DNA from 2 places in the Undibacterium sp. Ji83W genome. Region 1 is predicted to be linked to the other one. Evidence: riboswitches for the same ligand, from Rfam matches in the RefSeq annotation. Region 1 holds a riboswitch; the other holds the start of a gene.
What was found. Region 1 has a riboswitch for cyclic di-GMP ahead of ACO0LD_RS21395 (response regulator). Riboswitches for the same ligand answer to the same signal wherever they lie in the genome.
Positions count from the first base shown of each region.

Region 2: linked by a shared signal. The riboswitch ahead of ACO0LD_RS03035 (putative Ig domain-containing protein) and the one ahead of ACO0LD_RS21395 (response regulator) in region 1 are both predicted to bind cyclic di-GMP.

Region 1 is NZ_JBMPOZ010000014.1:118,782-130,855, reverse strand. Features, by position in the region: gene bioF (8-amino-7-oxononanoate synthase) at 1-1,191, shown strand, start outside; gene bioD (dethiobiotin synthase) at 1,191-1,886, shown strand; gene bioB (biotin synthase BioB) at 1,899-2,927, shown strand; gene ACO0LD_RS21405 (acetyl/propionyl/methylcrotonyl-CoA carboxylase subunit alpha) at 3,070-5,070, shown strand; gene ACO0LD_RS21400 (pyridoxine 5'-phosphate synthase) at 5,364-6,092, shown strand; cyclic di-GMP riboswitch class I at 6,258-6,342, shown strand; gene ACO0LD_RS21395 (response regulator) at 6,382-7,290, shown strand; gene ACO0LD_RS21390 (response regulator) at 7,363-7,728, shown strand; gene ACO0LD_RS21385 (chemotaxis protein CheW) at 7,791-8,342, shown strand; gene ACO0LD_RS21380 (methyl-accepting chemotaxis protein) at 8,466-10,271, shown strand; gene ACO0LD_RS21375 (hybrid sensor histidine kinase/response regulator) at 10,343-12,074, shown strand, end outside.
Region 2 is NZ_JBMPOZ010000001.1:655,578-667,651, forward strand. Features, by position in the region: gene ACO0LD_RS03000 (alpha/beta hydrolase fold domain-containing protein) at 171-1,034, shown strand; gene ACO0LD_RS03005 (NAD(P)H-dependent oxidoreductase) at 1,620-2,189, opposite strand; gene ACO0LD_RS03010 (pirin family protein) at 2,278-2,979, opposite strand; gene ACO0LD_RS03015 (LysR family transcriptional regulator) at 3,099-4,016, shown strand; gene gluQRS (tRNA glutamyl-Q(34) synthetase GluQRS) at 4,026-4,928, shown strand; gene ACO0LD_RS03025 (hypothetical protein) at 5,006-5,515, opposite strand; gene ACO0LD_RS03030 (hypothetical protein) at 5,704-6,372, opposite strand; cyclic di-GMP riboswitch class I at 6,635-6,721, shown strand; gene ACO0LD_RS03035 (putative Ig domain-containing protein) at 6,850-9,183, shown strand; gene ACO0LD_RS03040 (multicopper oxidase domain-containing protein) at 9,245-10,657, opposite strand; gene ACO0LD_RS03045 (TolC family protein) at 10,683-12,074, opposite strand, start outside.

The DNA.
Region 1 (12,074 bases):
CAAGAGTTGGCCGTGCTGGATCAAAAACATTTATTGCGCCAGAGGCGCACGGTAGAAACCCCGTCAGCACCAAATATGAAAGTCGATGGCCGTGACTTGCTGGCATTTTGCAGCAATGATTACCTCGGCATGGCAGCCCATCCTAAACTGGCAGAAGCCATGCAGGAAGGCGTAGCCCTATACGGCGTAGGTAGTGGTGCCTCGCACCTCATCAGCGGCCACAGCCGTGCTCATGCGGTGCTGGAAGAACGCCTGGCCGAGTTTGTCTCGCCGCATATAGACAATGCCCGCGCGCTGTATTTTTGCACAGGCTATATGGCCAATCTGGCTGTCATCACCGCGCTGGCCATCAATAAAGACACGACAGTATTTTCTGAAGCCCTGAACCATGCATCCCTGATTGATGGTGCACGCCTTTCGCGTGCCACTGTGCAGGTATTCCCGCACCGCGATTACACGGCGCTGGAACGCATGCTGCAACAATGCAAGACCAAGCACAGGGTAGTCGTTACTGATAGCGTCTTCAGTATGGATGGCAATATCGCTGAACTTGGTGCACTGCTGGCAATTTGCGAGCGTTATGATGCCTGGCTCATCGTCGATGATGCCCATGGCTTTGGCGTGCTGGGCCAGCATGGCCGTGGCGTGCTCGAACATTTGCAGATCAAGTCACCCAACCTGGTGTACATGGGGACGCTGGGCAAGGCCGCCGGTGTCGGTGGTGCCTTTGTCGCTGCCGATGCGACCGTCATTGAATGGCTGGTGCAACGTGCCCGCGCTTATATCTATACGACTGCTGCCGCACCGGCGCTGGCGCATGCACTGCTGACCAGCATAGATATCATTGCAGGCGAAGAGGGCCAGCAAAGACGTGCACATTTACAGAAACTGATAGGCCTGTTCAGCGATGGCCTGCATCTGCAAGTCTGGCAGGGCATGCCATCGGACACGGCGATACAACCCGTACTCATTGGTAACAATGCTGCCATGCTGAGGGTTGCTGGCAATCTTATGGACCAGGGTTTGTGGGTAGGTGCGATACGCCCGCCTACCGTGCCTGTTGGTACGGCACGCCTGCGCGTGACCCTGTCTGCCGCACATACTGAGATCCAGGTCCTGCAACTGGTGCAGGCCATTAACCGTCTGGATCAGATGAGTTATGTGGCCCAGTGTTTTGCCGAGGTGGCCTGATGCAAAAGCGGCAGCATGATTTTTTCGTGACCGGCACTGATACCGAGATAGGCAAGACCCTGGTCAGTGCTGCCATGCTGCATGCGATACAGACACAAGGTTTGCGGGCTGTGGGCATGAAGCCAATAGCCGCCGGTGCAGAAATGCGTGATGGCGTCTTGCATAATGAAGATGTGGACATGCTGGTCGCCGCTGCCAGCGTCAAGGCAGAGCTGGCCCTGGTATGCCCTTATCTGATGCAGACACCGGCAGCGCCGCATATCGTGGCTGAGCTGGAGCATGTGAAGATAGAACTGCCGCATATCGTCAATAGCTACCAGCAATTGCGTGAGCAGGCAGATGCCGTGGTCGTGGAAGGTGTAGGCGGTTTTTGCGTCCCGCTGAATGCGCAAGTGACAACCGCAGACATGGCGCAAGCGCTGGCTTTGCCCGTGATACTGGTGGTTGGCATGCGCCTGGGTTGCATCAATCACGCATTGCTGACTGTTGAAGCCATCACCGCACGCGGCCTCAAGCTGGCAGGCTGGGTTGCCAATACCGTTGATGCCAACATGTTGTACCCGCAAGAAAATATTACCGCCCTGCGTGAGCGCATAGTCGCGCCCATGCTGGGGCATATTCCCCGTTTGAATGTTCCTGATCACGAGAAGGCAGAAGTCGCCGCCTCGCATCTGGATTTGAGTCAATTGAAGTAAAAGGAAACAAAGATGCAAGCTACTGATACGACTTTGCAAGCCATGCAATTCCAGCCACCGGTCAAGAAGATAGAAGCCGATACCTGGCCCGTGGATGAAGTACTGGCCCTGTTTGATTTGCCCTTCAATGACTTGATGTTCCGGGCGCAAACTGCACATCGCGCCAACTTCCCGGATGGTGATGTGGAACTGGCTACACTGTTGTCCATCAAGACCGGCGGTTGCGAAGAAGATTGTGGCTATTGCCCACAAGCAGCACGCTATGACACGGGTGTAGAAGCCAAGAAAATGCTGGATGTGCGCGAAGTGCTGGACGCCGCCAAAGCCGCGCGTGAAAACGGCGCAACCCGCTTTTGCATGGGTGCTGCCTGGCGTTCACCCAAAGACCGCGACATGGAAAAAGTAGAAACCATGGTGCGCGAAGTCAAGGCCATGGGCCTGGAAACTTGCGCGACCCTGGGCATGCTCAAGGAAGAACAGGCACAGCGTTTGAAAGACGCAGGCCTGGATTACTACAACCACAATCTCGACACCGCACCTGAGTTTTACAGCAATGTGATTTCTACCCGCGATTACCAGGACAGGCTTGATACCCTGGGCCATGTGCGTAGCGCCGGTTTGAAAGTCTGTTGCGGTGGCATCGTCGGCATGGGTGAATCCCGCCGCCAACGCGCTGGCCTGATCGCACAACTGGCGAACCTGAATCCTTATCCTGAATCGGTGCCTGTCAATCACCTGGTGCAGGTAGAGGGCACGCCTTTGCATGGCCTCGACCCACTTGATCCGCTGGAATTTGTGCGCACGATAGCCGTTGCCCGCATCACCATGCCCAAGGCGCGTGTTCGCCTTTCTGCTGGTCGCCGCCAGATGGGTGAGGCAGTGCAAGCCATGTGTTTCCTGGCTGGCGCAAATTCGATTTTCTACGGTGATAAATTGCTGACTACGGCTAATCCTGAAGCGCAGGATGATCGCGTCTTGCTGGATAAACTGGGCTTGAAAACTAGGGGCAAGGTCGAGGCTAAAGCTGGTAGTTGTGGTTGATTAAAACCATACATCTTCAGCACAGAGGCCACAGAGAAAAGATGGAGACACAGAGAAATGCATGTTTTTATTTAGCATTTTTTTGGTGACTGATTAAAGAAAAATTATCGCAACTGATACATCCACCCAAAAGGTTAGAGACATGTTTACCAAAATCCTTATCGCCAACCGTGGCGAAATTGCTTGCCGTGTTGCTGCTACCGCACGCCGCATGGGCATCAAGACTGTCGCTGTGTATTCCGAAGCCGATGCCAATGCCAAGCATGTCGCGGTTTGCGATGAGGCGGTATTGATAGGCCCTGCTGCAGCCAAGGAAAGTTATCTGCGCGCCGACAAGATCATACAAGTCGCACTGGCGACTGGCGCACAGGCGATACATCCGGGCTATGGCTTCCTGTCAGAAAACAGTGAATTTGCTGAAGCCTGTGCCAAGAATGGCATCGCCTTCATCGGCCCGCCAGCCTCGGCAATTGAAGCCATGGGCAGTAAATCTGCGGCGAAATCCCTGATGGAAAAAGCCAATGTGCCGCTGGTGCCTGGCTATCATGGCGATAACCAGGATGCTGATTTCTTGCATACCGAGGCTGACCGTATCGGTTACCCGGTCTTGCTCAAAGCCAGTGCTGGCGGTGGTGGCAAGGGCATGCGCGTTATTGAAAAATCTGCTGATTTCAAGGATGCGCTGGCCTCCTGCAAACGCGAAGCCATCAACTCTTTTGGTGACGACAAAGTGCTGGCAGAAAAATATCTGCAAAGACCACGTCATATAGAAATACAGGTGTTCGCTGATACCCATGGTAATTGCGTTTACCTGTTTGAACGTGATTGTTCGGTACAGCGCCGCCATCAAAAAGTTTTGGAAGAAGCACCAGCACCCGGCATGACAGCAGAACGCCGCGCCGCCATGGGTGATGCTGCCGTGGCTGCGGCAAAAGCAGTTGGCTATGTCGGTGCTGGCACGGTGGAATTCATCGCCAACCAGGATGGTTCTTTCTATTTCATGGAAATGAATACTCGCCTGCAAGTTGAACATCCGGTGACAGAAATGATCACCGGTACTGACCTGGTTGAATGGCAATTGCGCGTTGCCGCCGGTGAAAAACTACCGCTGCAACAAGATGAATTGCAGATCCATGGGCATGCCATAGAAGCGCGCGTGTATGCAGAAAACCCTGAAAAAGGTTTCCTGCCATCGATAGGTACTTTGCGTCATGCGCGCACCCCTGTTGCCGTAAATTTTGAACTCGGTGGCGCGGCAGATCCAGCGGCTTTCCGTATCGACAGTGGCGTGCGCGAAGGCGATACGATTTCGCCTTTCTATGACCCCATGATTGCCAAGATGATAGTCTGGGGCAAGGACAGGAAAGAAGCACTGGCCCGCATGGCACAGGCCTTGGCGCAATACCAGATCGTCGGCCTGAACAGCAATATCGCTTTCCTGTCGCGCCTGGTCACCAGCACGGCTTTTTCTGGCGCTGACCTGGATACTGGCCTGATAGAACGCAATCAGGCAGAACTGTTCCCGATACCGGTAGCGGCGAATCTGACAACGCTGGCACTGGCTGTAGTGTCCTTGCTGAATTCAGAAAAATCTGCAAGTGGCAGTAATGACCCATGGCAATCCAGCCACGGCTGGCGCATGAACAGCCTCATGCAACGTAGCCTGCAATTCACGGAAGAAGAACAGACGCATGATGTGCAGGTGACTTACCTGGCCGATGGCTGGCAAGTGCAGGCAGGTGCAGCAACAGCGCAAGTCAGACTGGCACTGGCGCATGAAAGTGATATCGTCATCAAGATCGCAGACCAGACCGTGGCTGCTACCGTGGTGCGCGATGGTGAGCGTTTCCACGTCTTCAGCCAGGGCAAACACACTGACCTGCATTACATCGACGCGCTGGCGCATGCCGGTGAAGCTGAGGCCGAGACTGGCCGCCTGACTGCACCCATGCCAGGCAAGATCGTTGCCGTACTCGTCAACAAGGCGCAGGAAGTGAAGAAGGGCGATGCCCTGCTGATCATGGAAGCCATGAAGATGGAGCACACGATCTCTGCACCGCATGATGGTGTGATTGATGAAGTCTTGTATGCAATTGGTGATCAGGTGACGGAAGGCGCGCAGTTGCTGGCTTTCCAGCAGTAAGCATATCTGGAGTTTGCACAGTAAAGCCAGCACTGTTGTGCTGGCTTTTTTACGATGAAATCTTCAAAGATTCTCATATTCCTTCCCCTTCAAGGGGAGGGAGTAAAAAAACAGTATTTTTATTGTCATCCAAAAAAAATGCATCCAATTTTTTAAGCTAAAAACAGATACACCAACAAATCACCTCGCTGTGTTACTTGTACAAACTTGCAAGCAAGTCCATCATGAATACTTGAACAAGAAAAATCTGTAACGATGATTTTTCATTACCTTGCCCCGACTTTGGAATCCCCATGACAGCACTCTCCATCAACATCAACAAAATCGCCTTGCTGCGCAATTCGCGTGGCCGTAATTATCCTGATGTACAGGGCTTTGCGGCCCGTTGCCTGGATTTGGGCGCGCGTGGCATAACCCTGCATCCACGTCAGGATCAAAGGCATGCGCGGTATTCTGATGTGGAAACTTTGGGAGCACTTTGTCAGGCGCGTAGTGTGGAATTGAATGTGGAAGGTTATCCCGCGCCAGATTTCCTGGAAGTCGTGAAGCGCAACAAGCCTGCGCAATGCACGCTGGTGCCGGATGCGCCGGATCAACTGACTTCCGACCATGGCTGGGACTTGCGCAAGGATGCAGACTTTTTACGGCCTGTGCTGGCGGAACTCAAGTCCTTGGGCATACGCAGCAGTTTGTTTATTGATTACGACAATCAGGATATGCATCTGGCCAAAGAACTGGGCGCAGACCGTGTCGAGTTATATACCGAGCCATATGCCGAGCATTTTGGCACTGCAAAGGGCGAAGAGATTTTCCAGGGCTTTATGGCAGCGGCCAAACGCGCCCAGGATGCCGGTCTGGGTGTCAATGCGGGCCATGACTTGAACCTGGATAACCTGGCCAAATTCCTGAACATACCTGACATACTGGAAGTATCCATAGGCCATGCAGTGATCGTTGAATGCCTTGAGTACGGCATTGTTGATGTGCTGAGCAAATATGCGAAAATCTGCCATCCGTGCTAATTTTTGCACTTCAGGCAAGAAAAAATGAAAAGCAAAAAAATGTTAACTTTTTCCTTGTTACTTGCAATTTCATGAACTACATTGGGGTAACGGTGCTTCGCATGAGGCACTGTGGTTGATGTTCCCCTCTATGAATTAGCAATAGTTCATAGATAAGGCATCAGCGTTGTTTAAAGGCAAACCATCCGAAAGTGTGGGACGCAAAACTAAAGGGCCCTCGCTGATCATGGCAGGGCAGCCAGGTACCGTAATCCGCATCAGCGGTTTTTCGTTAAGAGGTAAGTCGCTTATGAACAGCATCTCTTCGGCGCTCCCCTGCGCTTCTAAAAAAATTCTGATTAGTGTATTTGGCTTGTCCGAGTATGAATTGCGTCTGGTGCGCAGCGTGCTCAGCTTGACCATGGCGAGTGGACGCAAGCATTCCTATGCGCTGTTCGATGCCGGTCAGGCTGCTGATCCGGATATCGTCATACTCGACCCGGATAATAGCCAGGCCAGAGTGGCTTTGCAGGAGCTGATAGCAGCACGCAATATCCCTGAACCAGCGACGGTATTCATTTCCAACGCAGGGCAGGCGCAGCCGGGCAAATATCATTTACTGCATCCCCTGGTCCCGACCAAGATGCTGGCTTTGCTTGATCAGGTGGCAGATGAACTGGAAAAGGTTTTGCCAGCGGTATCTCCCGTCAGTGCAGCAGTTGCGCAAAAGGCAGAAATGGACAAAGCAGCTATTGTGCAGCCTCTGCTGCAAAAGCATCTCCCGGCATCGGTCTTGCAAACCGGTCACCGCGCTTTGATCGTGGACGACAGCCCTACCGCGAGAATCAAGATCGACCTTGAATTGCGCTCCATGAAGATCGCTTCCGACTGTGCAGAAACAGGTGAGCAAGCCTTGCAGATGCTGGAGAAAAAAACTTACGACATCATCTTCCTTGACATCGTCATGCCCGGTGCAGATGGCTATGAGATTTGCAAGATCATACGTCGCCACCCACAAACCAAGCGTACCCCTGTCGTCATGCTGACCAGCAAGTCATCTCCCTTCGATCGCATACGTGGCTCTTTGTCCGGTTGCAGCAGTTACCTGACCAAACCTGTAGAGCACCTGAAGTTTCGCGCCGTGGTGGAAAAGAGCCTCAGTGGTGGTGAAACCAGTCTGGGTCTGGACAAAGGGCATGGTCTGGCCATAGGAACCTGACGCCATCAATTTATATTTTTACCTTGGCCCTGAGGATCAGGGCGTTTCATCTACACATCTCGGGAGTACATCATGGGCATGAAAAAAGCACTCGTTGTTGACGATTCCACTACTGAACTGGCCAACATCAAAAGCATATTGACTGATGCCGGCTACGTGGTGATCACCGCATCCAGTGGCAAGGATACTTTGGAAAAAGCCAAGGCTGAAAAACCCTCGATTATTTTCCTCGATATCGTCATGCCTGAGATGGATGGTTATGAAGCCTGCCGCAGCCTGACGCAAGACCCTGCAACCAAGGACATACCCATCGTTTTTGTCAGTAGCAAATCTCAAAAAGCCGACAAGATCTGGGGGCAGTTGCAAGGGGCCAAAGGCTATGTCGCCAAGCCATATACAGCTGACCAGATTATTGATCAGCTCAAAATCGCTGCCTGACTTCAAGCTCTTCAAGTTCCTCAAATTCCTCAAACTCTTTTTACCCACGCATGGGGGCGGTCATGAGTCAAATCACTTCCAGTGATGCCGGGCAGTCCAAAGAATGGCTGCCACCCAGCGTTGCTCTGGAGCGCTTCACCCCACCCGGTGACTTGCTGTGGAGCGATGTGGCACCGCTAGTCGAAAGAAAGCGTTATGGCTATCGCGTGGGTTCGTTGAATTTACTGATCAGGGCCGAAGTGGGGAGTGAAGTGATACGGCCACAGGCGCTTGCTCCCTTGCCCGGCGCGGCAGATTTTTTGCTAGGCCTGATTAATCTGCGCGGCAATCTGGTTCCCATCTTTGACCTGGGTTTGGTACTCAGTGGCCGCAGGTCTGAAGTCACTGCATCGAAATTGTTTTTAATACTGGACAAGGCAGAAAATGCCGTCGGCATGCTGATAGACAGTTATCCGCAGCCGTTGACGGAATTGCGCACCATTACACAAATGCCGCAATTGCCAGCAACACTGGAAGCCCATGTTACGGCCGCCTTCGTCAAGGATGACAAGGTCTGGCTGGACTTCAATCATGAAAGTTTTTTTGAAAAACTCAGTCGTAGCACATCAGCATAAGTTTCAAAGCGTAGAACCCAATGTGCAGAACTGAAAGCGCAGAACTTAAGCAAAATACGATTGACCCCCTTCTGTTGATTTGACCAAGCAGTCTTTGTTGATGTTTTTCTTGTGGAGAGCAAAATGAAATTACGTACTCCGAATATTGGTATCCGGCTCAGTCTGGGATTTACAGCGGTCTTACTGCTGTTGGCGGTAACGGCCTGGCTGGCGATGTCCAACCTCAAGAGCATCAATGATGGTACCCACCGTATTGTGGATGGTAGCTATCCTAAGGTGGTGCTGGCCTACAAGATGCTGGGTAATGTCAATGCCAATGCGCGTTCCATGCGTAATATGCTGCTCTTGAATGAACAGTCTGCGATTGAAAAAGAACAGCAATTGATTTTGTCACGCAGACAAAACCAGGAAGATAACATCGCCAATTTTGAAAAACTGATTGTCAGCGAAGAAGAAAAAGGCATCTTCCAGATAGCGACCGAAGCACGTACCAAATACGGTACTTCACAAAGGGAATTTTTGCGTCTGGCGACTGAAGGTAAAAAGACTGACGCCACCAACTGGTTGCTGGGTAATTTGCAAGCCGATCAGGAAAAATGGTTTGCTTCCATGGATAATCTGATCGACTACCAGACCAAACTGGTGAACAAGGATGGTGCCGCAGCCGACAGTACTTACGTGAGCGCGAAAAATGTGCTGGCCGTGGTGGCCGTGCTTTCTATCTTGCTGGCGGCAGGTGTTGCTTACTGGATGACGCGCAGTATCACCAAACCGGTATCGCATCTGATTGGCGTCATGCAGAAATTGACGCAGGGTGATGCCACAGTCAGGGCGCGCAGTAATCACCCCGACGAAATCGGCAAGCTGTCGCGTCAGTTTGACAAGATGGTGGATGAACGTGAAGCCAGCCGCAAATCTATCGAAGATGAAAATGAAAAACTCAATGAATCTGTACTGGTCTTGTTGCAGGCGGTGGCGCAACTGGCGAGCAGAGATCTGACAGTGAAAGTGCCGGTATCTGCCGACGTGACAGGTGCAGTATCTGATGCTTTGAACATGCTGACCAGTGAAACTGCCAAAGTGCTGCGTGATGTAAGTAATATTTCCGCCGACGTGACCGAGGCGACGCTGAAAGTGAAAGCCCAGTCCGACAATGTGATGGCAGCGGCAGCAGAAGAAAGACTGGAAGTGGAGCATACGACTTTGTCACTGTCGAATGCTTCTGAAGAAATGCGCAATATTGCCGACCTGGCACAAAACTGTAACCGTGCTGCTGACAATGCCATACGCTCAACCCAACTGGCGATGGATACGGTGAACAGCACGGTGGGCGGTATTAACAGTACTCGCGACATCATCCGTGAAACAGAAAAACGGATTAAACGCCTGGGTGAACGTTCACAAGAAATTTCCGGCGTGGTCGGTCTGATTAATGCGATTGCCGAACGTACTCACATTCTTGCGCTGAATGCGAGTATGCATGCTGCATCAGCAGGTGAAGCAGGCCGTGGCTTTGCGGTGGTTGCAGATGAGGTGCAAAGGCTGGCAGAAAATGCGCGCCAGGCGACGCTGCAAATTTCTGGCCTGGTCAATAACATCCAGTTGGAAACTTCAGATACGGTCAACACCATGAACTCGGCGATTGCCCAAGTGGTGGAAGGTAGCCGTCTGGCAGAGCAGGCAGGTTTGCAAATGCAGGCGACTCAAAATGCCACAACAGAACTGGTGGAATCAGTACAGCAAATTGCCATCAAATCCCACGGCCAGGCCAAGGCCAGCCAGGAACTGCTGGACAGAGCGATACAGATCAAGAAAACCAATCAGCAAACCAGTTTGCAACTCGACGAACAATCGGCCCAAACCACCAACCTGGTGGAATACGCAAGGATGCTTTTGTCTACAGTGCGCGTATTCAAACTGGCTGCCTGATATCACCACTCAAAACCTGCGCAAGGCTTTGCGCAGGTTTCTCTCTTTCCAACTTACCCATCTGAGGCAGTATGGAACAGCTAGAAAACCATGCTACAGATTTTAGTCATATCGTCCTCGGTGCCCTGGATGAGGTATTCAATGCGCTGGAAGCCGATGCTACCCATTCTACGGATGTTGCCATAGTCACCCGCGCACTGGCTTGCTACATCGAGCAATTGCGTCGCATACGTGCGGCAGCCAGTGCTGCTGACATGCCTGGCCTGCACTGGGTGTGCGCGCTGATAGAACGCAATCTCATCAGTCTGTATAACCAGAACCGCCGCCTCAGTGATGAAGAATATCATCTGCTCAGTGAATGGCCTGATTTGCTGGCCAGCCATGCACTGAATCACGGTGATAAAAACATAGAAACCCTGATCGACCATCTATCGACAGCCAGCTGGCCCATGCCCTTGAGTCATAGTGATTCAGGAGAATTGCGGCAACTGCTCAATACTGATCCTTTGACACCGGTAGCTGAGGTGGAAGAACCGCCGCAGCTGTTTCTGGTACCTGTCACTTCAGCGGCAATCGAGGATGAAGCAGAGTATCAGGTCGATGTGCAGGCTGAAGATGAACAAAGCCTGTCAGAAGCCATGCAGGAAGAAATGCCTCAGATCGTAGATGTGCAGGCAACTTCAGCATTACATGAAGCTCTCGATGCCCTGATCATGACGCTGGCTGCGGATGAACATTTCGGTGAGGGTGGTGTAACTGACGCGGCGACCCTGCAATCTTATGCGACGCAGTTATTGGTTTTCTCCAGTTGTGCAACACAGCTCAATATGCATGCAGTGGCTGATGCCTGTCATGCCTTTGCTGATGTGCTTTGCCTGCGATCAGCAAGCGAAGATGTGCTAGCTGAAACCGAGCTGGGTGCATTACAGCGCTTCCCGCTGATGTTGATGGACAGCATAGCCGATGCAGACAACCCTGAAGTTGTGGCGAGCTTGCTGGACGTTGTGTATGACCCTGCATGGAACCGGCAAGAGCCCGTCAACGGCGCACATTACACTGAGCTTCAATCAAGCGATCAAAGTCATCAAGCCGCTCAGGAATCCAGCATAGCCGCGCAAGAAATCAGCAGCGACATGCTGGCCTTGTTCGCCAAAGAATTCAACCTCATGGGCGATATGCTGGCGGAAGACCTGGCAGCAGTCGTGGCAGCGGGTAATGATGAAGAGCAGCGCAGTCTTGCGTTGCAAAACTATGTCGAAGCCTTGCTGCGCATCGCTACTACTTCCGAATCCATAGGCCTGATTGCGCTGCATAAATTCTTGTCACTCTTTGCTGGTGTAGTGGCGGCACAAACCCAGGCGCTGGATGAACAGCAGGCCAGCCTGCTGGGTGAACTACCAGCCAGATTGAATACTTACCTGAATGCGCCTGAAGAAGAAATCGCCGCTCTGGAATTATTGTCCCTGCTGATGGACCCTTGCTGGTCACAGGCAGCAGTCATGGACGGTAATGAATCCCTGTTTTCTGAACTGATCAATATCAAGCTGATAGAAGACCATCATGATGAGGATGAGATCGCCGTTGCGATCACGCAGAGTGACGTGTCCATACAATTACCTGATGATTTAAATACCGAATTATTTGACGGTCTCTTGCAGGAATTACCGATACAGGTAGGCAGCTTTACCAGTGCCATAGAAAAATTTTCCAGCGGCTCTGGCAGCATGCAGGATGTAGAACAGGCCAAGCGCGCAGCACATACGCTGAAAGGTGCTGCCAATACCGTGGGCATAGCCGGTATCG
Region 2 (12,074 bases), on a different contig from region 1:
GCTTGGTCACACTATCTGCATCTCTCCTTGCTGACGCGGCATACTTGGATATCTCTATGTAAAAATCTTGATGTCACGGGAATTATGAAATGAAAATTTTTAGCCAGCCAAGCAATCTATTTAGACTCACATCCTTTTTATATCGCTTGATAAACTGTATCACGCTGAGTATGTTGGCAGCAGCTTCTGCACATGCGGACATGCCAGATGCAGGCTATGAAATTCAACACGGAATAATCTATCAAGGTACTGGTGATGAAGTGTTGACCGGTGACTTATACCGCCCCAAGGGAGATGGAAAATATCCCGTGCTGATTGCAGTACACGGTGGCGACTGGCGTTTTGCTGATGCCAGCCTGTATAAGCACTGGGGGCCATATCTGGCAAAAAATGGCTATGCCGTATTTGCCATTAATTATCGTCTGGTCAAAGATAAAACCAACCTCTATCCGGCAGCAGTACATGATGTGCGCGCCGCCGTGCAATTCTTGCGGCAGCAGGCGGCGACTTACCAGCTGGATCCTGAACGTATAGGCTTGATGGGCGATTCTGCCGGAGCACAGCTTGCTACCATAGTCGCACTGGCTGGTGATCAGCCACCGTTCTCGGATGGCATGCAGCCCACTACCAGGGTCAAGGTCTGCATAGGAATTTATGGCAGTTATGATCTGACTGCAAAGTGGGAACATTCGAACCGCTACTACCCTGACAATAATATTGCCCAGGGTTTTCTTGGTAGCAGCTTGATCGATAACCGCAAAATCTATTTTGAGGCATCACCGTTATCTTATGTGACGCGAGATAATAATCAAACGCAGTTCCTGTTGAGCTGGGGAGCGAAGGACAAATTTGTTGATCCTGAAGGGCAGTCGATTGCTTTTATGCACGCCTTGAAGCAGGCGGGGTTTTCTGTGCATTCAGTCGTGTTGAAGAATGCGGGGCATTATTGGGCTTCTGAGTCTATCAGAATTCCGGGGACAGATTCTGGATATCTGGCACCACGCTTATTGCAGTTTTTGAAGGAGAAACTATAAAAATTTACCAACACAAATAATGATTCCAGAGATGTCTGCAATTGATGGGTAGTAAATCGTTTTGCTTTCGCTATATCGATATTGATTGAATTACCACTCCCCAAGGCCGTCATTCCTGCGTGCTTTTGGCAGGAATCCAGCGGCGTTCTTGGCATCCTGTTAGCTTCATTAATTTCAGAATTTTTGTGTTTTAATGCCTGGATTTTAAACACGTGCGTTCATCATTTACGATTGCAAGTCGGGGGTAGCCCGACAGCTACATTCTTTTCTTGTCTCGCCAAGAAAAGAATGCAAAAGAAGGCGACCCAGGCGTCGTCGCCCCCTGAAGGGGGTCCCCGTTTGTGCAGTACAAAAAATGGGAAGGCCCGAAACTCGCTTCGCTCAAACAGCGGTCCTTCTTAATCCATTTTCTGTACCGCACAAACGGCGTCGACACATGGGAACTGCAAAGTCAAAAACAACACCAACGTCAATTCGACCTGTATTCATATTTCTCAATTTTGATTGATGAGCGTACTCATATGGGCATAACAAAAAACCCGCCCATCAATCCGGCGGGTCTTTTTACTTCAACACTAACTCAACTTACTTAAACTTCGTAGCCACTTCCGCAATACGCTTACCAAACAATTTCGCCGTTTCCAGGTCACCTGGCAACGGGCCTTCTTCTGGTGAAGAGTCGGATGGGGATTGTGTCATCAGGCCGCTGAAGCTGGCGATGTAGTTGATGTCATTGCGTTGCGCTGCCTTGCTATTAGCTGGCATCAAGCCAGTGCCTACCCAGATCATGGAGTGCTGTTGTGACAGTGTGAACAGGTAATGCAGGGTCGATAATTTGTCGCCATTCATGGAGGCAGAATTGGTGAAGCCTGCGGCGATCTTGTCTTTCCAGACCTGGCTATACCAGGGCTTGGAAGAAGCATCGGCGAATTTTTTGAATTGCCAGGACACCGATCCCATGTAAGTTGGGGAACCAAAGACGATAGCATCAGCGGCGGCCAGGGTTTCCCATTGTGCGTCGGTGATATTGCCTTCGGCGTCAATCTTGATGAGTTCAGCGTCGGCTCCTGCTGCCGCTGCACCTGCGTGTACTGCTTCTGCGGCCTTGGTGGTATGGCCATAACCTGAATGATAAATAATCGCGACTTTAGACATGTTTTACTCCAGTGTGAATATTGAGTTTTTACGCAAAAAGACAAATCACTGAGGCGTTTTTGCATCAGTGATTTGCCTGTCTTCCAGCTTAATGCGGCAGATCAAATACCAGTACTTCTGCCTGTTTTCCCTGCTCCAGCACGAGTTTTTCTTCGGCTGACATCATCACGGCATCGCCCTCTTTGAGGGACATGCCATTTACCTGCAATTCACCACGTGCTATGTGGACATAAGTCAGGCGATCCTTTGCCAGCGGCAATTCCTGCTTTTGTTCTGCATCAAACAAACCAATTTGCAGACGTGCGTTCTGGCGAATTTTGATGGAGCCCTCGGCACCATCACCAGAAACTACCAGACGCAAGCGCCCCTGTTTTTCTTCACGGCTGAATTCTTTTTCGCCGTACAAAGGCTCACCACCCAGTTGGTCTGGCTGTATCCAGATTTGCAGCAAACGTGTGTGTTCGGTATTGGCCGGATTGAATTCCGAATGACGCACACCAGTACCTGCACTCATATACTGCACATTGCCTGGACGTATCGTACTGCCATTACCCATGCTGTCTTTGTGCGCAATCGCACCTTCGAGCACATAAGTAATAATCTCCATGTTCTGGTGCGGATGCGTACCAAAACCCATGGCAGGAGCAATCCAGTCATCATTAATCACACGCAAGGGCCCAAAACCCATATGCTCTGGATCGTAATATTCTGCAAATGAAAAACTGTGATGTGATTTCAGCCAGCCGTGCTCGGCGTGGCCGCGTTCTTGTGATGGTCTGAGCGTAATCATATAAGTCCCTTTCAAATTTCCTGAAGAATGTGTTCAGGCGATGTACACACTATATACATGCAAATTCTTTGACATAAGGGTAGAATTTCATACAACTCATTCAAATTATTTGAACAAGCATGAACCTGACTCTTGAAGCCCTGCAAATCCTCGATGCCATAGACCGCAAGGGCAGCTTTGCGGCGGCTGCAGCGGCCCTGGATAAAGTGCCCTCCGCCATCACCTACAGCATACGCAAGCTGGAAGAAGACCTGGATGTGCTGCTATATGACAGACGTGGCCACAGGGCCAAACTGACCATTGCGGGAGAGGAGTTATTGCTACAAGGCAGGCATTTGCTGAATGCCGCACAGGAATTGGAAAACCGCGTCAAACGCGCTGCCAGTGGCTGGGAAGCGGAGCTGCGCATCGTCATTGACGGCATCATACAATTCGACGATATCATTCCCTTGATCAAGGAATTTGAACAACAAGCGTGCGGCACGCGCATCCGCATCAGCCAGGAGATTTTATCGGGTGTATGGGAAACCATGGTATCTGGCCGGGCGGACCTGGCCATAGGTGCTGCCTATTACGGGCCGGATGCCATACGCATGCAGGGTGAATTCCAGACCCGCTTGCTGGGCAGTGTGGAATGGGTGTTTGCCGTGGCACCACAACACCCGCTGGCGCAGGCAGCAGAACCGCTGACACCGGCGATTTTGCAGGCCCACAGGGCGATCGCCATAGGTGATACTGGCCTGACCCTGCCATCGATGACGGCAGGCTTGCTGAGCGGTCAGGACACCATGACCGTGCCCACCATGCATGCCAAGCTGGCAGCACAACTGGCAGGCCTGGGTTGTGGCCATTTGCCGCGCCGCCTGGCATTGCCCCATTTGCGTAGCGGTGCTTTGATAGAAAAGAAGACCAGCGCCCACCGCCCGCCAGAAGATAACCGCCTGGTCTGGCGCAATGCCAACAAGGGCAAGGCTTTGCTGTGGTTTTTACAAAAGTTGCAAGACCCTGTCGTGCAACGCATGTTGATAGGTAATTGAATGACATCCATGCCAACAAAACAGATGACGCAAAAATACATAGGACGTTTCGCCCCCTCACCGACTGGCCCCTTGCACATGGGTTCGCTGGTCGCTGCCATGGCCAGCTATCTTGATGCCAAAGCCCATGACGGGCTATGGCTATTGCGCATGGAAGACCTGGATTTTGACCGCAATGTCAAAGGAGCAGACCAGCACATCATCAACTCGCTGCAACGCTGCGGCATGCTGTGGGATGGTGACATCACCTGGCAAAGCAAGCGCCAGCATCTGTATGAAGCTGCCTTGCAAGCTTTAGGCGACAATCTCTATCCCTGCGCATGTTCACGCAAGGAAATCTCTGATTCGCGCCTGCGTCTGGGTGAAACTGCCAGCCAGATTTACCCGGGCACTTGCCGCCCTGGCCTGGCAGCAGGCAAAATTGCCCGCGCCTGGCGCTTGCGCGTGCCAGATCAAATCTATACTTTTGAAGACAGGCTGGCAGGCATGCAGCAACAAAACCTGGCGACTGAGGTTGGGGACTTTGTCTTGAAGCGCGCTGACGGTTTTTGGGCCTATCAGTTGGCGGTAGTGGTCGATGATGCCGCGCAAGGCATCACCCATGTGGTGCGCGGTGCTGATTTGATAGATTCCACCGCACGGCAAATCTATCTGCAAGAATTGCTGGACTTGCCCACGCCGCATTATCTGCATGTGCCGGTAGTGAGCAATGCAGATGGTGAGAAATTATCCAAGCAAACCGGGGCGCTGGCTTTTGACCGTGGTGACAATGATGTACTGCATGAAGCTCTGGTACCGGCAGCACAATTCCTGGGGCTGAGCTTGCCATCACCAGTCGCTGATATTCCCGCTTTCTGGTCAATGGCAATTCAGGCCTGGAAAGACAAGATGGCGAGTGCAGGAGCACAATAAAACAAGGGCTGCAATGCAGCCCTTGTTAATATCCGTTAGCCGTTAGCCATTAGCCATTAGCCAGGGCGGGTAAGCAATCAATGCTCAGGATGTTCCCTGCCGCGCTCATGTCCATGGCGGTCATGCTCATCATTACGTCTGTCGCCGCGTCTGTCATCCCACCTTTCATCCCTACGATAGTCATCACGCCTGTAATCTTCACGTCGATAAGCATCATGTCTGTAATCGTGATCACGGTAATAACCATCGCGATAGCGTGGCACTACCTGGGTGTTATACCAACTCTCCTGAACAAAATATACTGGGCGATTACAAGCGTTGTAGCGATAGCAGTTCTTTTCCCATTTATTTCTGTGGCCTGGAGGCACGACCAGATACATGGGTTGCTGAACAACATTCACCCTTTGCACTATGCGAGGCTCACGATAAATCACTTGTGGTTGTGGGAAATTACCAATGTCGACATGACCATAAAATCCCGGCTGCCCGAATTGCAAAGACACACCCACATCCTGCGCCTGCGTCTGTGCCGTCATGAAGAGCGTTGCGCAGGCAGCAGTCGCCAGCAATACTCTTTTACATGTCATGTTTATCATTGCGTACTCCATTTCTATTACGTTAACCAAAGAAGCAATACAGCGCTTACAGTACTACAACGTTTGTAAAGCATATCTGTTGACCTCCTTGGTCAATTTACTTCTGCAAGCACCTCAGGTCTGTACGTTAGCCAACACAAAATAAACAAGGGCCATATGCAAGTGTGTCTTGTGGCAACTTATTTAACCGGGAAATCCGCAGCCCATTGCTGTGCTTTCTGATCAAGTACAGCACGACGTTCTGCTGATACTTTAGCTGTCAATTGCGCTAGCGTGGTTCTGTGTGATGTGCAGGCATACTGCGCATTCCGATTGCCAAATTTGCGCTTGAGTACACATTCCAGCTGATTGGCACCTGCCACATCTTCATAGGCAGGTTCCAGTGCTTCTGGCAAGACAGTTTGATAGCGCAGCACCAGTTGCGCTGACATGCCACGGTAGGCAGGGTCGTTCGCACCTGCCTGATGGGTATATTTGACAGCATCTTTCAAGGCCGCATAGGCGTCTGCATTTTTCTTGATATTTTGAATACCCGGATTGGATGTGGTTTCACTCGTGCCATCGCCACTTGTCATTGTCACTGACCATCCTGATTTTTCAGTAATTTTTTCTTCCAGACATGCGAGGCGGTTATTCGCTTCTGCGGCGACATAAGTTTGTGCTTCAACATCGCCCTCAGCAGCCAGTTTGCGGTTCCTTGTCAGCCAGTCCTTGAAATCGGCACGTAAAGGTTTTGCGGTGATCAGATCGCAATCATCCAGGCTGATTTTTGCAGCCTGTGAACTTGCGCAAGTAAGTGCCAGGCAAATCAGAATTCCGGCGCGGGAGATGCGTGGAGAAAGTTTCATAAGTATTTTATTGTTTTCAATTTAAAAAGGTCATCAGCCAAAAGCTCGCAGATGCTGCCATGGCAAAAATAGTATGGGAAATGATTTTACAAATTAACACTTTTGCCTCATTCAAAAGCCAGTAAAACAACAATCTTCATTTTCTATTATCAAAGCGAAATCCAAGCTTGTTATAGCTGCACGATTTCAACAATCCTTGACATTTTTCTGCTTCCTTTTGGATCGAAATCTTCATACCCTAAAACTGTAATTTTTAATTTCCAAAACTTGAGGGCAAACCCGTTGAAAGACGGCGACGCAAAGCCACCGGCCTACAGCGCATACGCGCCATGGCAGCGGGGTTGCCAGTGATGATATTGCCAAAGCGTTTGATCGCCAGGGCATTGCATTTGCTGCCGAATCACCGCCCTCTGCTGATATCGGAGCGCACACGTGATCAATACAAAAAGAACATATTCCAGACAGCTAAAGTCGCTTATGTGGCTAAGCTTTTTCCTCACCGCAAGCGTCATGACAGCCTGCGGTGGTGACAGCCCCCAGGTCAGCAATTCTGTCGTTGCGTTGCCGCCAGCAGAAGTCGCCACTGGCGTGACTACACTTGAAGTCACGGTTCCGGTTCTTCCTCCTGACGTAGCAATTCAAAACACGCAAGCTACATTTCACCTCGCACCGCTTCTGCTTGATGCGCCTGCTGATATTGATGCTACGGATAGCAACAGATCAGCCCGCATGCCTGTCGCCATGCAAGCCATACCGCGTGAGTGGCAAGGCGTGCGTGGCCGTGGTTTGACAGTGTCGGCAATACGCTCACTACCACGTCCACAGTTGACACCGCCCCCCATTGCAGCGGGCCAGATTGATGTGCTGCCATCGGCAGGAACGGGCGTGGTATCCACTTATACTCCGGCACAGATACGTGCTGCTTATGGCTTGCCAACACTGCCTGCCAGCATGAATAATTTGACAGCAGCACAAGCCGCATTACTGGGTGCGGGGCAGACAATTTACATCGTCAATGCCAGACATGATCCCAATATCGTGGCAGAACTGAATGCCTTCAATCAAAAATTTGGCCTGCCTGCATGCACGGTAAAAAGTATCGCTTCCAGCACCGTCTTGCCTTTAGCAACTGCATCTACCAGCGTCTGTGAATTCTCTGTGGTGTATAGCACCAGTGCTGGTGGCATGAGCAGTAGTGCACCGGCCTATGATTCTGGCTGGGCGACGGAAATTGCACTTGATGTGCAGTGGGCGCATGCAAGCGCGCCATTGGCCCGCATCATCCTGATCGAAACTGCAGATGCATCCATGAGCAATATGGTGGGCGGCATCAGGCTGGCCAATGCCATGGGGCCTGGTGTGGTATCGATGAGTTTTGGCTCAACGGAAGGGAGCTGGACTGCTGGTGTAGAGAACACATTCACGACGGCCAAAATGACTTATCTTGCTGCCTCCGGCGACTCAGGACCTGAAGTGGAATGGCCAGCAGTATCACCTAATGTAGTAGCAGTTGGTGGCACCAGCCTGACTTATTCTGGCGGCAGCAGGACTGAAGTGGCTTGGTCAAATACTGGTGGTGGCGTCAGTGCTTATACCGCCACACCCGCATATCAAAATACGGCCGTGCCTGGTATGGGCGCACCTGCCCGCAGGACGGTGGCTGATGTATCCATGAATTCTGACCCGAATACGGGTCAGTATGTAGCGATCATGACACCCGGCAGCAGCACAGTGAACTGGGTCAGTGCCGGTGGCACCAGCCTCGCTACACCACAATGGGCAGGCATCATCGCCGTCGCCAATGCGACGCTGGTACAAGCGGGCAAAGCTGTATTGGGTGCACCACACACCGTGCTGTACAACAAAATCGCCAGCGTGCCTGGCAGCTACGCCAGTGCATTTGCTGACGTAGCCAAAGGCAGCAATGGCAGTTGCGCCAGTTGTACAGCCAAGGTCGGTCATGATCAGTTGACTGGCTTGGGTACTCCGAATGTCAGTAATTTGCTCAGCGCACTCAGCGGCACAATCGTAACACCAGCGCCGACGGTGACCTCTGCCAGCATCACTGGCCAGACTGGCACCACACTGAGCTTTACGGTGTCGGCAACGGCAAGCAATGCACTGACCTACAGCCTGAGCGGTAATCCCTCAGGCATGACTATCAGCAGCGCTGGCATCATCACCTGGGCCACGCCTGTTACAGGCACATATACAGTGATTGTGACTGCGCTGGATGCGGTAACGGGCCTGAGTGGCAAGGGCACATACACTGTGACGATTACAGCGCCTGTGCCGCCGGTAGTGACTGCCAGCACCATTAATGGCGTAGTCGGCAGCGCTTTATCTTTTAATGTAAATGCGACCTCCAGCAATGTCTTGAGTTATAGCCTCAGCGGTGCACCATCCGGCATGAGCATCAGCCAGACTGGCACCGTCACCTGGGCCAGCCCGCTAGTTGGCAAGTATATCGTTACCGCCATCGCAAAAGACAGCAAGACAGGTTTGAGTGGTCAGGCGGTATTCAACATCAGCATCGTGGCATCTGGCCTGAGCATCAATGCTCCTGCCATGACGGGTGTGGCAGGCAAGGCCTTGACAGGCACTATCAGTATCACGGCGCCTGGCGCAACGTCGCTATCCATTTCCATCAGCGGTGCACCACTGGGCTTGAACTTTGCCATGAGTGGCACGAATATCACAACCAGCTGGAACAGCCCTGTGACTGGCAACTACAGCTTGAAGATCACCGCAACTGACAATACTGGCAGGACGGCAACAGTGAATATGCCTGTGACCATTACAGCTAAATAAGAAATTTTCTGTATTAAGAATTGGGGGAATCAGATTTAATGATTCCCCATCTTTTTTAAGCTTAATGCCCGCTATGACCTTGTGGCTTGCGCACCTGCACTTCAACTTCGGGCATGGCATGTGAGCCATGCTTCATACCGGCATGTGCATCAGCAGGCTGGCGTGGTGCATCTGCCACCGGCCCGCCATATTCATATGCCACCGTGCCCTTGGGATGCTGGAACCAGCCGGGATCTTTATAATCACCCGGCTTCTGGTCTTTGCGCACTTTGACAACGCTGAACATACCGCCCATTTCCAGCCCGCCAAATGGCCCCTCGCCTGTCATCATGGGGATAGTGTTGTCGGGCAAGGGCATTTCCATGGTCCCCATGTCAGCCATGCCCTTGTCACCCATGGTCATGTAGGCAGGAATGAGCTTGTTGATCTTGTTAGCGACATCCTTATGATCAACACCTATCATGGATGGCACGTTATGGCCCATGGCATTCATGGTGTGATGACTCTTGTGGCAATGGAAGGACCAGTCGCCTTCTTCATCGGCGACAAATTCTACCTGGCGCATCTGGCCCACGGCAATGTCCGTCGTTACCTCAGGCCAGCGTGCGGTTCTTGGTACCGGGCCGCCATCAGTGCCTGTCACCGTGAATTCATGACCATGAATGTGGATAGGATGATTGGTCATCGTCAGGTTACCTACGCGTATCCTGACCCTGTCATTCTTGCGTACATTCAGGGTATCAATGCCAGGAAAAATGCGGCTATTCCACGACCATAAATTAAAGTCTGTCATGGTCATGATGTTGGGCTTGTAGGCACCGGGTTCTATGTCATAAGCACTGAGTAAAAAAATAAAATCCCGGTCGACTTCATCAATCTGCGGATGTTTATTTTTTGGATGGGTAATCCATGAACCCATCATGCCCATCGCCATTTGCACCATCTCATCAGCATGCGGGTGATACATGAAGGTACCCGGGCGACGTGCCACAAATTCGTAGACAAAGGTCTTGCCTGGCTGTATCGATGGCTGGGTCAGGCCAGACACACCATCCATGCCATTCGGCAGGCGCTGACCGTGCCAGTGAATGCTGGTGTGTTCTGGCAAGCGGTTGGTGACGAAGATACGTACCCTGTCCCCCTCCACCACCTCTATCGTCGGCCCCGGGCTTTGGCCGTTATAACCCCACAGATGCGCTTTCATGCCGGGAGCCATTTCCCGCACTACCGGCTCAGCGACCAGATGGAATTCCTTGACACCATTATTCATGCGCCATGGCAGGGTCCAGCCATTCAGGGTCACTACCGGATTGTAGGGTCGGCCATTCTTGGGCTGCAGTGGCGGCATGGTGTCAGGGCTGTTTTGTGTCACGGCTTCTGGCAAGGCTGCCAGTGCGACTTTGCTGACACTGCTGGCTGCCAGGGCACCGCCAGCGATGCTTGCAAATTTAAAAAAATCTCTTCTTGTACTCATGTTATTTCCTTCGCAGATCTTGTGATCAATGCGCTGCTTCTGCCGTGGCAGTTGATTTGACGGGATTCAGATTACTTGCTGATGGACGACCCAAGAGCTCAGCCTGCAAGGCAGCATCTGCCAGCCAGAATTGTTGCTCTGCATTGATGGCTGCCAGCACGCTGTTGATTTGCTCGCGGCTGTCAGCAAGCAATTCAAACACGCTGATGAACATGCCGTTGTAGCGCAACTGGTTTTCTGCAGAAATGCGTTTGCGCAGAGGCAGGATTTCGTCACGGTATTGCCTGGCGATATCGTACATGCTGCGATAGGCAGAATAACTGACGCGCAGATGCGAGCCTGCATTATTCACCGTATCTTGCAGACGATAACTGGCTGCCAGAGTCTTCGCATTCATGGCAGTTCTTTGTGCGTCACCCCAATCGAATATTGGCAACCTGATGCTGACTTCAAAACCACGTTTGATTTCGCTATGTCCCGCAGCATCGAAGTTGGTATCTCGCCTGATACCAAGTTCAATATCAGCAAAACTGCTGACCAGGTTCAATCCCTGCCGTGCTGCCGCCGCATCCAGTTCCTGTTTTGCCAGTTGTATATCGAGACGGTCTTTGGTCGCTTGCGGGCCTATCTTTTCTGCTGGCATTGGCGTTGCAGGCAAATCTGGCAGGCGCTCTGGTAGTTTGAGGTTTTTTTCCTGTTCGTCATTCAAGCCCAGCAAACGCACCAGTTCTTCGCGGGTAGCCAGACTGTTATGACGGGCAAAACTCAACTGTGCCAATGCATCGGCCTTGAAAGCTTGCTGGCGCGCTGCCTGCAGGGTATTGAAATTACCCGCCTTGAGCATACGCTCTGCCAGTATGGCGCTGGCGTCGGCGGCTTCACCAACCTGTCTGGCATATTCCAGACCCTGCTGCGCCGCAACTGCCTTGACCCAGGCCACGCGCACCTGGCTGACACGATCAATGACATCCAGGCTTAGCTGAGTCTGCGCTTGCGCCAGGCCATGCTGCACCATGGTTTGTCTTTGGGGCAGGCTGAGCAAATCCAGCAGGCCGAAGCTCAGCATGCGGGCAATTTCAAGCTCACCGGATTGACGGCTACGTTCAAAGTTAAAGAGAGGGTTTTGGATACGTGCTTCTTGTTCAGTATCCGCCCCATCTGCCTGGTGTTGCGCCAGCATGGCTTGCAGCGCTGGGCTATTGAGCAAGGCAATTTGTATGGCGGCATCTTGCGATAGCGCCTCACGCAGCAGGCTTGCCGCCCGTGTCTGCATGTCTTTTTGTTGCGCAGAGGTGCTGGCCAGCGCCAGATTTCCTTGCGTATAAGCCGGATATTGTTGATTGATTTTTTGGGTACTCTGGTCGATATCGAAACTGGCACAGCCAGTCATTACCAGCAATGCTGGCAACAGATATCG